DNA from 3 places in the Streptomyces sediminimaris genome. Region 1 is predicted to be linked to each of the others. Evidence: riboswitches for the same ligand, from Rfam matches in the RefSeq annotation. Region 1 holds a riboswitch; each other region holds the start of a gene.
What was found. Region 1 has a riboswitch for cyclic di-AMP ahead of ACJ9NR_RS24270 (C40 family peptidase). Riboswitches for the same ligand answer to the same signal wherever they lie in the genome.
Positions count from the first base shown of each region.

Region 2: it holds a riboswitch for cyclic di-AMP, as region 1 does, so the genes downstream of both, ACJ9NR_RS04835 (C40 family peptidase) here and ACJ9NR_RS24270 (C40 family peptidase) in region 1, are expected to answer to the same signal.
Region 3: it holds a riboswitch for cyclic di-AMP, as region 1 does, so the genes downstream of both, ACJ9NR_RS32285 (M23 family metallopeptidase) here and ACJ9NR_RS24270 (C40 family peptidase) in region 1, are expected to answer to the same signal.

Region 1 is NZ_JBJWOT010000001.1:5,186,391-5,190,822, reverse strand. Features, by position in the region: gene pcrA (DNA helicase PcrA) at 1-816, opposite strand, end outside; cyclic di-AMP (ydaO/yuaA leader) riboswitch at 1,346-1,513, shown strand; gene ACJ9NR_RS24270 (C40 family peptidase) at 1,522-2,697, shown strand; gene ACJ9NR_RS24265 (tellurite resistance/C4-dicarboxylate transporter family protein) at 2,822-3,796, shown strand; gene ACJ9NR_RS24260 (hypothetical protein) at 3,774-4,127, opposite strand.
Region 2 is NZ_JBJWOT010000001.1:1,042,966-1,047,397, forward strand. Features, by position in the region: gene ACJ9NR_RS04820 (hypothetical protein) at 1-432, opposite strand, end outside; gene ACJ9NR_RS04825 (LysR family substrate-binding domain-containing protein) at 686-1,447, opposite strand; gene ACJ9NR_RS04830 (DUF5997 family protein) at 1,553-1,957, shown strand; cyclic di-AMP (ydaO/yuaA leader) riboswitch at 2,191-2,364, shown strand; gene ACJ9NR_RS04835 (C40 family peptidase) at 2,373-4,022, shown strand; gene ACJ9NR_RS04840 (helix-turn-helix transcriptional regulator) at 4,206-4,432, shown strand, end outside.
Region 3 is NZ_JBJWOT010000001.1:7,051,645-7,056,076, reverse strand. Features, by position in the region: gene ACJ9NR_RS32295 (TetR/AcrR family transcriptional regulator) at 1-221, shown strand, start outside; gene ACJ9NR_RS32290 (SGNH/GDSL hydrolase family protein) at 267-1,052, opposite strand; gene ACJ9NR_RS32285 (M23 family metallopeptidase) at 1,333-2,253, opposite strand; cyclic di-AMP (ydaO/yuaA leader) riboswitch at 2,258-2,425, opposite strand; gene ACJ9NR_RS32280 (alpha-galactosidase) at 2,721-4,432, opposite strand, start outside.

The sequences.
Region 1 (4,432 bases):
CTCGGCGACGTCCGGGAAGGCGCGCAGCAGGTTGACGGTCGTCATGATCAGGTCGTCGAAGTCGAGGGCGTTCGCCTCGCGCAGCCGTGACTGGTACATGGCGTAGGCCTGCGCGAGGGTCTTCTCGAAGCCGTCGGCGGCCTGGCCCGCGAAGTCCTCCTCGTCGATCAGCTCGTTCTTCAGGTTGCTGATCTTGGCGCTGAAGGACTTCGGCGGATACCGCTTGGGGTCGAGGTCCAGGTCGCGGCAGACCAGGGCCATCAGGCGCTTGGAGTCGGCGGCGTCGTAGATCGAGAACGACGACGTGAAGCCGAGCTTCTTCGACTCCCGGCGCAGGATGCGCACGCACGCGCTGTGGAAGGTCATCACCCACATCGCGTTCGCGCGCGGGCCGACGAGCTGCTCGACGCGCTCCCTCATCTCACCCGCGGCCTTGTTGGTGAAGGTGATCGCGAGGATCTGGCCCGGGTGGACGTGCCGCTCGGCGAGCAGGTGGGCGATGCGGTGGGTGAGCACACGGGTCTTGCCCGAGCCGGCGCCTGCCACGATGAGCAGCGGGGTGCCGGAGTGGACGACGGCCGCGCGCTGGTTCTCGTTCAGCCCGTCCAGCAGGGCGGCCGGGTCGAGCACCGGGCGCGGGGCGCCGTCACGGTAGTGGGTGTCCCGGTCCGGCGGCACGTCGAACTTCCCACCGAACAGATCGTCCGGAACCGGCTCCGGTCCGTGATCGTCCTCGGGCGGCGGCGGGGGCCCCTCCTCGTGCCCGCGAGGGGCCTGGAGGTCCGCCAGGAAGCTGTCGTCAAAGAGGCTGCTCATCGCCCTCCGAGTCTAGGGCGCCGCACTGACAGCCCGCCGCCGCCCCGCGAACTTCGCCGAAACGGGGGCGTCCCTCCTCGTCACGAGGCCCCGGCTCCGGCCCCGACCCCGGCTCTGGCTCCGGCTCCGGCTCCGGCTCCGGCGTCACGAACCCCAGACCGGGCCCCAGCCTCTCGTCACGAGGACCAGACCCGGCCCCGATCCCGGCCCCAGCGCAACGAGGGCCCAGCCCCGGCCTCAGCCCCAGCGCCACGAGGGCCCAGCCCCGGCCTCAGCCCCAGCGCCACGAGGGCCCAGCCCCGGCCTCAGCCCCAGCGCCACGAGGGCCCAGCCCCGACCCCAACCGTGGTGACCGAACAGCCGCGAATCCACGCAGACCGCACCACGCCCGACCGCACCGCTCGGCGCCTTGACCAAAGGTCACGAAAATGTATCGGGCATATCGAACATCAACCTTCACAGCGGCCACACGAGTTGGCTACGGTTCCGGGCGGGCCGTACGACCCCCACCGGCGAACGTCGCCGGGCCGCGCGGCCTCCGCCGAGTCCGGTGCGCCACCGCGCGCCCGGAGCCGGGGACCCACCGTTCCCGGGGTGAATCGGTCCGACCCCGCACGGGAGCGGACCGTAGGGCAAGCCTTCCGAACCACCCGCCCGAACCCGACAGCTAACCCGGTAGGCGGAACGTGGAAGGAGTCGCCTCCCTTGGCGTCGCACCGCAAGTCGCGCCCCTCAGCCTCGCGCGTCACAGGCATACGCACCCCCGCTCTCGCCACGGCCGCCCTCACCTCCGTGGCCCTGCTCTCCCAGTCGGCCAACGCCGCCCCCGTGACCGACGGCAGGCCGAGCCTCGAGGAAGTCGAGAAGAAGGTCGACGACCTCTACCGCCAGGCGGAATCGGCCACCGAGAAGTACAACGCGGCCAAGGAGAAGACCACGACGCAGCGCAAGCGCGTCGACACCCTCCTCGACGACGTCGCCAAGCGCGCCCAGAAGCTCAACGAGGAGCGGGAGCGGCTCGGCACCTTCGCCGCGGCCCAGTACCGCACCGGCGCCGCCGCACCCGACACGGCGACCTTCCTGCTCGCCGACTCCCCGCAGGACTACTTCGACCAGACGCAGCTGATGGGCCGGCTGACCGCCCGGCAGAAGTCCGCGGTGGACGACTACTTCACCGAGCAGTCCGCGACGATGAAGAAGCGCCAGGAGGCGTCCAAGGACCTCCGGACGCTCACTGACACGCAGAGCGACCTGCGGACGGCCAAGGCCACCGTGCAGAAGAAGCTCTCCGACGCGCGCGAGCTGCTGTCGAAGCTGACCGCCGAGGAGAAGGCGCGGCTCGCGGCGATCCAGCGGAAGAAGGAGGAGGAGGCCGCGCGCAAGGCTGCTGAGCTGGCCAGGCAGCAGGCCGCCGCGCAGAAGGCCAAGGAGGAGGCCGCGGCGGCGAGCAGTTCCTCGTCCGGCTCCACCGCCGGCTCTTCCACCGACTCGGGTTCCACCTCCACCGGCGACTCCGCGTACGCCACCAAGGCGGCGAAGGCGCTCGCCTTCGCCCGCGCGCAGATCGGCAAGCCGTACGTCTGGGGTGCCACCGGCCCCGACTCCTACGACTGCTCCGGCCTCACCCAGGCCGCCTGGAAGGCCGCCGGTGTCAGCCTGCCGCGCACCACCTATGACCAGGTCGACGCGGGCACCACGGTCTCCCTCGCCGACGCCCAGCCGGGCGACCTGATCTTCTTCTACGACGACATCAGCCACGTCGGCATCTACATCGGCAACGGCATGATGATCCACGCGCCGAAGCCGGGCGCGTACGTCCGCGAGGAGTCGATCTACTACGCCGGTTCGTCGATCATCCACAGCGTGGTGCGCCCGGCCTGATGAGGCAGGTGCGGGGCGCTCCCCGCCCGCCGCGAAGTACCTCGTATGTGCTGCCGCGCCGGTGCCGCGCCCGTGCCGTGCCTGTGCCGCGGCACTGAGCGGTGGAGCGCTTAGCATCGAGCCCATGTCCGGCCCCAGCTCCTTCCGCGCCTGGTGGGCGCGGCGCCCCCCGGCGGCCGGAGCCGCCGTGATGGCGACCGGCATCGTGTCGGTCGGCCTGCGTATGACGGGGCAGGAGGTGCTGTCGTGGATCACCCTGGTCCTGGCGAGCGCCGTCTGGGCGGGGCTGGCGGCGAACTTCGGCATGAGTCTGGTGCGGGGCCGGGAGCGGTGGTGGGCGGACGCGCGGCAGCCGCCGTCGCTGACCGCCGTCGCGGCGACCACCGTGCTCGGCACCCGGTTCAGCCTCCTCGGCCGGCCGGTCCTGGCCGAGGCCCTGCTCGCGTCGGCGGCCGTGCTGTGGCCGGTGCTGATCGTCGAGGTCGTACGGAACTGCCGGCGCCGTATGCCGGGTTCGGTGTTCCTGTGCTGCGTGGCCACGCAGGGGCTCGCGGTGCTCGGCGCCACGCTCGCCGGGGCCGGGGCGACCGCGTGGCTCGCGCACGCCGCCCTCGTGCTGTTCGGGCTCGGCCTCGTCCTCTACGGCTTCGCGCTGTCCCGTTTCGAGCTGCGGCAGGTGGCCGAGGGGCAGGGCGACCACTGGGTGGCGGGCGGCGCGCTCGCCATCTCGGCGCTCGCCGGATCGAAACTCCTCGCCGCTGACAGCGCGCGCCTGTACCTGTGGAACGACGACGACCGCGGCGTCCTGCGCACGGTCACCGCCGCCCTGCTCGTGCTCGACCTGGCCTGGTACGCCGTACTCCTCGTCGCCGAGGCGGCCCGGCCCCGGCTGCGCTACGACGCGCGCCGCTGGTCGACCGTGTTCCCGCTGGGGATGACGGCGGTGGCGGTGCTGTCCGCCACCACCTCCCTCGGTGCCCCGTGGCTGAGGGGACCCGGGCAGGTGCTGCTCTGGATCGCGGTGGCGGTGTGGGCGGCCGTCGCCGCGGGGGCCGTGGCGGACGCCCGCGCCGGCCTCAGGTCCACAGCACCGCGATGAAGATGTTCGCCGTGGTGAGCAGGCCCACGAGCCCGAACAGGCCCTTGTCCACCTGCTCGTCGTCCCGCTTCACGTAGACCAGGCCGAGGATCACGACCAGCAGGGCCAGCTTGATACCGATCTTGACGTTGTTGACGTGATGATCGTCGGCCTGGTTGAGGCCGACCAGCACCGCTCCGGTGACCAGCATCGTCAGCGCCCCGTGCAGCATGCCGGGGACGAAGCGGGCCGTGCCCTGCCCCATCGCCTTCATCTGGGTGAGGAAGCCACCCAGCAGCGCGGCGATGCCGATGATGTGCAGGGCGACGAAGAGATGGATGAGTACGTCCATGGGGCTGGAGCTTAAACAGGGGCGCATGGGGCGTCCGGCACCGCCCTGCCCTTCGCGGATCCGACACCGGCCTGCCCCTCGGAGAATCGAGGCGGCAGCCGTCACGCGGACCGCGCCCAGGATGGCGCAGACCCGCCGAAGGATTCTGCGTAAACAGGGATCCTGCGTGCATAGAGGTCCTGCGTATACGTGGGTAGAAGTCCTGCATATATGCGGTCCGTAGCAGGCCGTCCCCCGACCGCGGTCCGGAACCGTCACATCGGTCAGCGCGCCGCGTGAAGTCGACGGCGAGGTTCCCGGATCAC
Region 2 (4,432 bases), 4.1 Mb from region 1:
GCCCGCACCGAGCGCGATCATCACCCGCACCATCAGGGTGCCGGCCAGCGTGGTCGCGTACGAGACGACCAGCGTCCTGGTCCGGCCGAGTATGAGTTCGGCCAGCGCGAAGGCGAGGAACAGCTGCGTGATCCCCGCCCACACGGGCAGGTCCAGGGCCGGGACGTACAGCGACACCGGGGTGCGCAGCAGGGCCAGCCACAGCGGGAGGTCGGCGTTGACACCGCCGAGGACGCGGACCACCACCGCACCCGTGGGCCGCTGCGCCAGCGCGTGGAAGAAGATCACGCCGAAGGCGGCCACGAACGCCAGCGTCAGCCCGGACAGCCCGCGCCGCACGAGCTGCCGCACCGGATCGACCACGATGCCGTACCACTCGCCGCGCACCGTGCGCCCGACGAAGGACGCCGACCGCCACAGGGCGGCGCGCAACCGCTCACGTCCCCGGCGGCCGGGCGGAGCGGCCGGTGGTCCGTCGGCGCGCGGTGCGTCGGCGTGCGGCTCGTCCGCGCGAGGCCCGTCGGCGTACGGCTGATCGGTGAGCGGCTCACCGGCAAGCGGCTCGTCGCTGAGCGGCTCCTCCTCGGTGCCGCTCTCACGGCGCTCCCCCATGCGAAGCAAGACTCCCCCTGAGAGGGTGAAGGTGACCCGTACAGCACAGGGGCCACGCCACCCCGCCCGAGGGCTACGCCCGGCGGCGGGGCTTCCTGCGCTTGGCGCCCTTGGAGACGTCGGATTTGCCCCCGAGGTTGCGCGCCGTCGTTTTCGCGCCGGTGGAAGCGCGCCTGTCACCGGCCCGCGCGCCGGTCCTGCCCTTCGGCTCCGGCGCCGCGGCCTTGCGGCCCCGGGAGCTGTTGACCGTGCGCCCGCGGACGATGCCGATGAAGTCCTCGACCAGGTCCGTCGTCGCCTCCTCGGGCCACGCCAGGGCGACACTCGACTGAGGAGCGTCCACGACCGGCCGGTACACCAGGTCCCTGCGGTGGTGCAGGCGCGCCAGCGACTGCGGGACCACCAGCAGGCCCACTCCGGCCGCGACGAGTTCGACGGCGTCCTCCGTGGTGGCGGGACGCTCGACGGCGGGCCGGCCCGGCGGCCGGTCCCAGCCGAGGACGTCGTCCAGCGGGTGGAGGAGGACCTCTTCGGCGAGGTCGTCCACGCTCACCTCGTCCACCGCTGTGATCACGTGATCCCTGGGGATCACGACGACCGTCGTCTCCGTGTAGAGCGGGATGGCGCTGAAGTACGTACGGTCGACCGGCAGCCGCAGGAGTCCGGCGTCGGCGCCGCCGGCACGCAGCAGGCCGGGCGCCTCGGCGGCCGGTACGGCGAGGAGGGCCAGCGGGACGCCGGGCAGGCGCTCGTTCCAGATCCGCACCCACTTCGCGGGCGTCGCCCCCGGGACGTACGCGAGCCGGAACGTGGGAGATGCCTGCGAGCCTGTCACGCCGCAAGGCTACCGGCCCGGGGCGGTGCCGGGTCACCGGCCGTGACCGGTCCCGGGCCGGCGGCCCCGGTCGGGGCCGTCGTGTCCGCTCGATACCCTGACCCCATGACGTCGCACCAGAGCACCCAGACGATGAAGCCCGCGACCGCGGCGAAGAAGCTGGGTGTGTACCTCGAGGCCACCCCCGCCGAGTTCCGGGAGGGTGCCGTCTCGCGGGCCGAGCTCGACCGGTTGCAGGCCGATCCGCCCGCGTGGCTGCGCGAGCTGCGGGCCGACGGTCCGCACCCCCGTCCGGTGGTCGCGGCGAAGCTGGGCGTCTCCATCGCGGGCCTCGCGCGCGGCGGCGTCACCGAGGCGCTCACCACCGAGCAGATCGAGGCCCTGAAGCAGGAGCAGCCCGAGTGGCTGCTGAGGGAGCGCGCGACCCAGGCCGAGGTCCGCAAGGAGGCGGCCCGGATCAAGCAGCGGAACGCGGAGCGCGCGGCGCGGAGCGGGTCCGGCCGCTCCTGACCACCGCCCACCGCCCGGCCCACCGCCCGGCCCCGTGCCCGCCCGCCGGTCCGCCGGCGACGGTCGGTCGCCGTCCGGAGCCGCTGTGTACGGGCGCCCGGCACCTGACGGGACGTCACGACGAAGGTCACAGAAGCGTATCGGACATTCCGCCCCTCAACCTTCACACGAGCCGCACAAGTTGGCTAGTTTGGCGGCAGGCCGCACGAGTTCTTCCGGCGCCCCGCCGGGACGTGCGGCCTCCGCCGAGTCCGGTGCGCCCCCGTGGCAGCCGGAGCCGGGGACCCGACCGAACGATGGGGTGAATCGGCCCGACCGCCCGTCCGGGCAAGGGCCGTAGGGCATGCCTTCCGGATCGACCGCCCGAACCCGACAGCTGACTCGGTAGGCGGAGCACGGAAGGAGTACGGCTCCCATGGCGCCGGAACGATCGTCGCGCTCCCAAGGCTCCGGCCTTCCCGGAATGCGCAACTCCGCTCTCGCCACCGCTGCCCTCACCTCGGTGGCCCTGTTCTCACAGACGGCCGACGCCGCCGCGACGGCGGTGGACGCGGCCCCGAGCAGCGAGGACGTCCGGCAGCGGGTGAGCAGCCTGTACGACCGGGCCGAGAGCGACACCGGCCTGCACAACATCACCCGGGCGCAGTCCGCCTCCCGGGGCCGGGCCCCGGGAGGCGGGGGCCGGACCTCGGACCCCGATCTGGACAACCTCGCCCGGCAGTGGTTCCAGGGGGCGCGTTCGTCCCTGGGCCCGACGGCCCCGGCGATCCTCCCCGCCGACCGGCTGCCGGCCCAGCGCACCGCGGCCCGTCCGAAGGGGCCGGAACGGGCCTCCGGGACGGCGGGCCACGGCGCCGCCCGTGAGCTGGAGGCGGCCGCCCGGCCCGCCCTCGAACTTCCTGCCGGAGGGACCCGGCAGCGTCCCGCGGCGGAGCTGACGGCCGGCCCGACGGCCGCGCTGCCCGCTGTGCCGGCCCAGCGTCAGCAGACCGCGGCCCCGCCCGCGGAGGCGCCGGAGCCCGGGCAGGTGGTGCTGCGCCGCTCCAAGCAGGAGAACCAGCGCAAGATCGCGGCGGCCAGCGACCTGCTGTACCGGCACACCGCCCGGCAGACGTCCGCGGCCCCGCTCGCGGCCGCCCAGCCCCAGGCCCTCACCACGTGGCAGCCCCCGGCGGAGCAGTCCCAGCGCGCGGCGGAGGAGGCGTGGCGGCTGCGGCAGCCGAGCGTCCTCGACACGGGCGTACCCGCCCTCGGCCACTGGGGCGCGCAGCAGCCGGACGTCCCCGGCACCGCGATCCCCGCCGGTGAGGACTGGCGCACGCGGCAGCCGGCCCTGCTCGACACCGGCGCACCCGCCGCCGGGAACTGGGGCGCGCAGCAGCCGGACCTCCCCGGCACCGCGATCCCCGCCGGTGAGGACTGGCGCACGCGGCAGCCGGCCCTGCTCGACACCGGCGCCTCCGACGCCGGGAACTGGGGCGCGCGGCAGCCGGGCGTCGCCGAGACGGGTGTGTCCGCGGCCGAGGAGGCGTGGCGGATGCGGCTGCGGGAGCCCAGTGTCCTGGACACAGGGGTGCCGGCCGTCGAGGACTGGCGCATGCGGCAGCCGAGCGGCCTCGACACGGGCGTACCCGCCCTCGGCCACTGGGGCGCGCGGCAGCCGAGCGTCCTCGACACCGGCGTCCCGGCCGTCGAGGCGCCCGTCGGAACCCAGGCCGACCGGGCCGTCGCCTTCGCCCGCGCGCAGATCGGCAGGCCGTGTCTGTGGGGTGCGGTCGGGCCGGAGTCGTACGACAACGCGGGTCTCACCCAGGCGGCGTGGAAGGCCGCCGGGGTCGCACTGCCGCGCAGCACCTCCGAGCAAGCGGGCACCGGCACGGTGATCCCGCTCGCCGAGTCCCGCCCCGGCGACCTGATCTTCTTCCACGACAACTTCAGCCATGTCGGGCTGTACACGGGCAACGGCATGATGGTCCACGCGCCCGGTCCCGGCTCGGTCATCCGTGAGGAGTCGATCCACAACGCCGGTGAGGCGGCCGTACGGATCGCCGTGCGCCCCGCGTAAGGCGTGCTGCGGGCCGCCGGCCCCCCGCTCCGGCGGCCCGCACGGTGATCGGGCCCGAGATCATCGCGGCGGCCCGGTTGAAGTCTCGGACGGCGTGGGGTATCGCCGGTATGGGCAGAACTGCGTACGCGGCGGACGAGCGGAGAGAACGTGGGACAGGCGCGGGGCTCGGCACACGAGCGCATGCTGTCGGTGGCCGTCGCCGCGCTCAACGAGAGCGAGCCCGAGCGGCTCTGGCCGCTGCTGGCGAGCGCGCTGCCGGGCGTGTGCGGCGGCGAGACCCTGGTCTACAAGCTCGACGACTGGAGCGAGAGCGAGGGCACGGTGGGCATGCCGCCGGCCCTGGCCACGGTGTTCGACGGGCTCGCGGAGGAGGATCTGGGCCTGCTGCGCGCGGGGTACCCGTTCGC
Region 3 (4,432 bases), 1.9 Mb from region 1:
TCGCCGAGGTGATCGCCGAAGGGGCGGCCGGGGGCGAGTTCCGCTGCCCGGACCCGCACGGCGCGGCCCTGCGCCTGACGGCCCTGCTCGACGGGCTCGCCGTGCAGATGACGTCGTACGGCGGCGCGATCTCCCGCGCGCGGGCGCAGGAGTGGGTGGACGACGCGCTGGCACGTGAACTGGGCATGGAGCGGGCGGCGTTGACGGCGTCCGGGCACTGAGCCCCCGCCCGGGGCGGGGGCCCACGTCCGGCGGACCCGGAGGCCTCAGGCGACCGAGGAGATCCGCATCCTGATGTCGTCCGGGGACAGCGTGCCCTTCGCCGTCACGTGATCGCCGGAGGACTCGCCGCGCAGCCGCCGGCCGATCCAGGGCACCAGGTACTCGCGCGCCCACTGCACGTCGTCCCGGCGGATCTCCAGGGCGCCGCGCGGCGGCAGCGGCGGCCAGGGCTGGTCCGGGTCGGCCGGGATGTCGAGACCGAGGACCTGCCCGGCGCGCAGCGCGACGCGCGTGTGCCCTTCGGGTGAGAGGTGGAGCCGGTCGCCGTCCCAGGCCCGGCGGTCCTGCACGGTCTTGAGGGACCACAGGTCGAGCACCGGGCAGCCGTAGCGGTCCGCGATGGCCCGGACATGACCGTTGTAGGTGGCGATCTTGCCGCGCAGGCGCTGGAGCACGGGAACGCCGCGGGTGTCGAACCCGGTCGTCACCATGACCGTTCCCGCGGCCTCGGTGAGCCGGGCGACGGCCCGCTCGAAACGCTCGGCGACCTCGTCGGGGTCGGTGCCCGGCCGGATGATGTCGTTGCCGCCCGCGCAGAAGGAGACCAGGTCCGGCTCGAGGGCGATCGCCTGCGGCACCTGGTCCGCCACGATCTGGTCGAGCAGCTTCCCGCGCACCGCCAGGTTCGTGTAGCCGAAGTCGCCCTCGGGCCGCCGGTCCGCGAGGAGCACGGCGAAACGGTCGGCCCAGCCGACGTACGCCCCGTCGGGGCCGGGATCGCCGACGCCCTCGGTGAAGCTGTCCCCCACCGCGACGTACGACCCGATCACTGCTCTGCTGTCACTCTTCGAATCGTCTGCCACGTCGACCGATGATCCACCTTTGAATGTGACCTACGCGACCGTAAGAAAGCGCCGGAAGGGCTTGACGGGCGGTGAGATAAGACACTTCTAAAGTGTTCGCCAAGCTCGGAATAACCGTCCGGACCGCACTGTTGCCTTCTCAACTGCCCTGTCTGTGCGCGGAGTCCGTGCGCGGACATACCGAAGGCCGGACCCGGGGATCGAGGTCCGGCCTTCGGCAGCGTGTCAGGAGAGGTGGCAGGGGGGGTCAGCCGACGGTGACGCCCTTCGAGCGGAGGTAGGCGACCGGGTCCACGTCGGAGCCGTAGTACGGCGTGGTGCGGATCTCGAAGTGCAGGTGCGGGCCGGTCACGTTGCCGGTCGCACCGGAGAGGCCTAGCTGCTGGCCGGCGGTCACGGCCTGGCCGGCCGAGACGGATATCCGGGACAGGTGGCCGTACTGGGCGTAGTGGCCGTCGGCGAGCCTGATGACGACCTGGTTGCCGTACGCGCCGCCCCACCCGGCGGAGACCACCGTGCCGGTGCCGACCGCCCTGACGGTGGTGCCGGTCGGGACCACGAAGTCGACGCCGGTGTGGTAGCCGCTGGACCACATGCTGCCGGCCACCTTGTAGCCGGTGCCGATGGCGGAGCTGTTCACCGGGAGGGTGAAGCCGCTGCCGGTGGTCTCGGACGCCTGCGTGGCGGTGGTCTTCCTGCCGGCCGGCTTCTTGGCGGACGGCTTCTTGGCGGAGGCCTTCGGAGCCGTGGAGGACCGGGCGGCGCTCGGCGCGGCCTTCTTGCCGAGCGTGAGCTTCAGGCCGGGGTGGATCAACGACGGGTCGTCACCGACGGCCCGGCGGTTGTCCGAGTAGAGCTTCTTCCAGCCGCCGTCCACATGCTGCTCGCCGGCGATCTTCGAGAGACAGTCACCGGCGCGCACCGAATAGGTGCGAACGCCGTTGCCGGCCACGGCATTCTTCTTCTCCGTGGCCTTTTTCCCGGCGCTCGGAAGGGACTGGACGGCCTTTTGGGAAACCGACTGGGAAACGGAGTCCGCGGTGGCGGCGTGGGCGCCGGTGGCCCCCATCAGCGGGAGTGCGAGCGCGGCGCCACCGGTTCCGGCGACGGCCATGGTGCGGGTGAAGCGCAGGGACTTCGGACGGCGGTGCTTACCCTTCGCGGGCATGACGAATTCCTCTCCGGCGCCTACGAGGTGAGCTGTCGGGTGCGGGCTGGAGATGCCCGGCCGCGCGTTCGACGCGGCTTTACCCCTAGCCGTTCCGGAGACCGGAACAGGCGGTGATTCCTGTGGGTCCCCCGCTCCTGCCGTTCACGGGTGAGTTGTGCGGGCACCGGACGGCGGCAGGATTGGGCGTCCGTCCGGATCGGTGGTGAACGTAGGCGACGAGGACGCAAAGGGACAAGTGACGGTTCCCCGTGAAAGCGATTCTGTTGATCCTTGAGGGGAAACCGTGGTGACCCAGCGTTATTCGAAGGCTGTCTTCGCAGGCGAATTCCCTTGTCCGGCGCGTCCATTACGTGAACATGACGGACCACGTTCGGTCACGGATATGACGCTCCTCACGCACCGCGCCGCCAGGAGGCCCTATTTACGAGCGAGTTGGAGCGAAAAGACCAATACGGACACACCGCTCACACGCGGCGCAGACGGACGACGGCCGCGTCGAGATCGCCGCGCAGCCCGGTGCGCAGTCCGTGGTGGAGCAGTACGGCACCTCTGTGGATTTCACCCGTTTCAAGGCATTCGTACGAAGCGGCCGGATCGAGACCCCTGAGCCGCAGCGCGGGCACGGGTTCGCCGTGGCTCTGCGCCTGCAGCCAGGCCAGGACGACCGCCTCGTCCCCGCGTACGTACTGCACCGCGCTCAGCCCGCCCGCGGGCGGCCGCAGCCGGTAGAGGTCCCCCTGCTGCACCAGGGGGCGGATCTCCTTGTAGAGGGCCACCCACTCCCCCGCCTCGGCCAGCTCCTCCTCGCTCCAGCGGGTGAGGTCGCCGCCGACGCCGAGCACTCCGGCCATGGAGCTGACGAACCGGAAGCGCAGCGAGCTGACGCGGCCGTTGAGCTGGGTGTTGGGGCTGTCGGTGACCCAGGCCGCCATCACGCGCGCGGGGTGGATCTGGCTGAAGCCGTGCTGGATGGCGAGCCGGTCGAGCGGGTCGGTGTTGTCGGAGGTCCACACCTGGTCCGTACGGCCCATGATCCCGAGGTCGATCCGGCCGCCGCCGCCCGAGCACGACTCGAAGGCGACACCCGGGTGGGCCGCGCGCAGCCGGTCCAACAGGCCGTACAGGGCGTGGACATGGTCGGTCCACAGCCGCTGCGGGTAGGGCTCGCCGGGCCAGCCCGCATCGGTGAAGCAGCGGTTGAAGTCCCACTTCACGTAGTCGATCGGGGCGCTGGACAGCAGCGCGTCGAGCTGCTGCCACAGGTGGTCCTGGACATCCTCGCGGGCCAGGTTCAGTACGAGCTGATTGCGGAACTCCGTCCGCTTTCGTCCCGGCTGGAACTGGACCCAGTCCGGATGCTCGCGGTAGAGGTCGCTGTCCGGGTTGACCATCTCGGGCTCCACCCAGATGCCGAACTGCATGCCGAGGGCGTGCACGTACTCCGCGAGGGGCCTGAGCCCCTTCGGGAAGCGGTCCGGGTTGGGCGACCAGTCGCCGAGCCCGGCCCGGTCGCTGGTGCGCCGGCCGAACCAGCCGTCGTCGACGACGAACAGCTCGACGCCGATCGCGGCGGCCCGCCGGGCGAGCACCGACTGCTGCTCCTCGGAGATGTCGAACTCCGTGGCCTCCCAGGAGTTGAACAGCACCGGCCGGTCCCGCTGCGCGTCCGGGATCACGTACGCGCGCTGGTAGGCGTGCCAGGCACGGCTCGCCCCGCCGAAGCCGCCCTCGCTCCACAGGCCCGCGAAGACGGGCGTGGTCCAGGACTGCCCCGCCTCCAGGCGCAGCAGCCCGGAGTCGTCGTATCCCGAGCCGCCGGTGATCTGCACGCGTGCGTCGGGCAGCTGCGCCACCGCGATCCGCCACGAGCCCGACCAGCCGAGCGCGCAGCCGTAGACCTCGCCGCGCTCCTCGCTCGCGTCGGTGTCGAGGGCGACCCAGGGCAGGTGCTGGTGCCCGGTGTGACCGCGTCGGCTGCCGATGACCTTCTCGCCGTAGGTCAGGGGTGCGCGGGTCAGCCGGGACTCGGCGGCCCAGCGGCCGTGCAGCTGGGACAGTCGCCAGTCCTCCCGCTCGGGCAGCGTCCAGGTGGCGGAGTCGGCCCGCAGCAGCTCCAGGGCGGGGCCCTCGTTGTCCAGGCTCACCCAGCGTTCCAGGACGTCGTGCCGCATCCGGT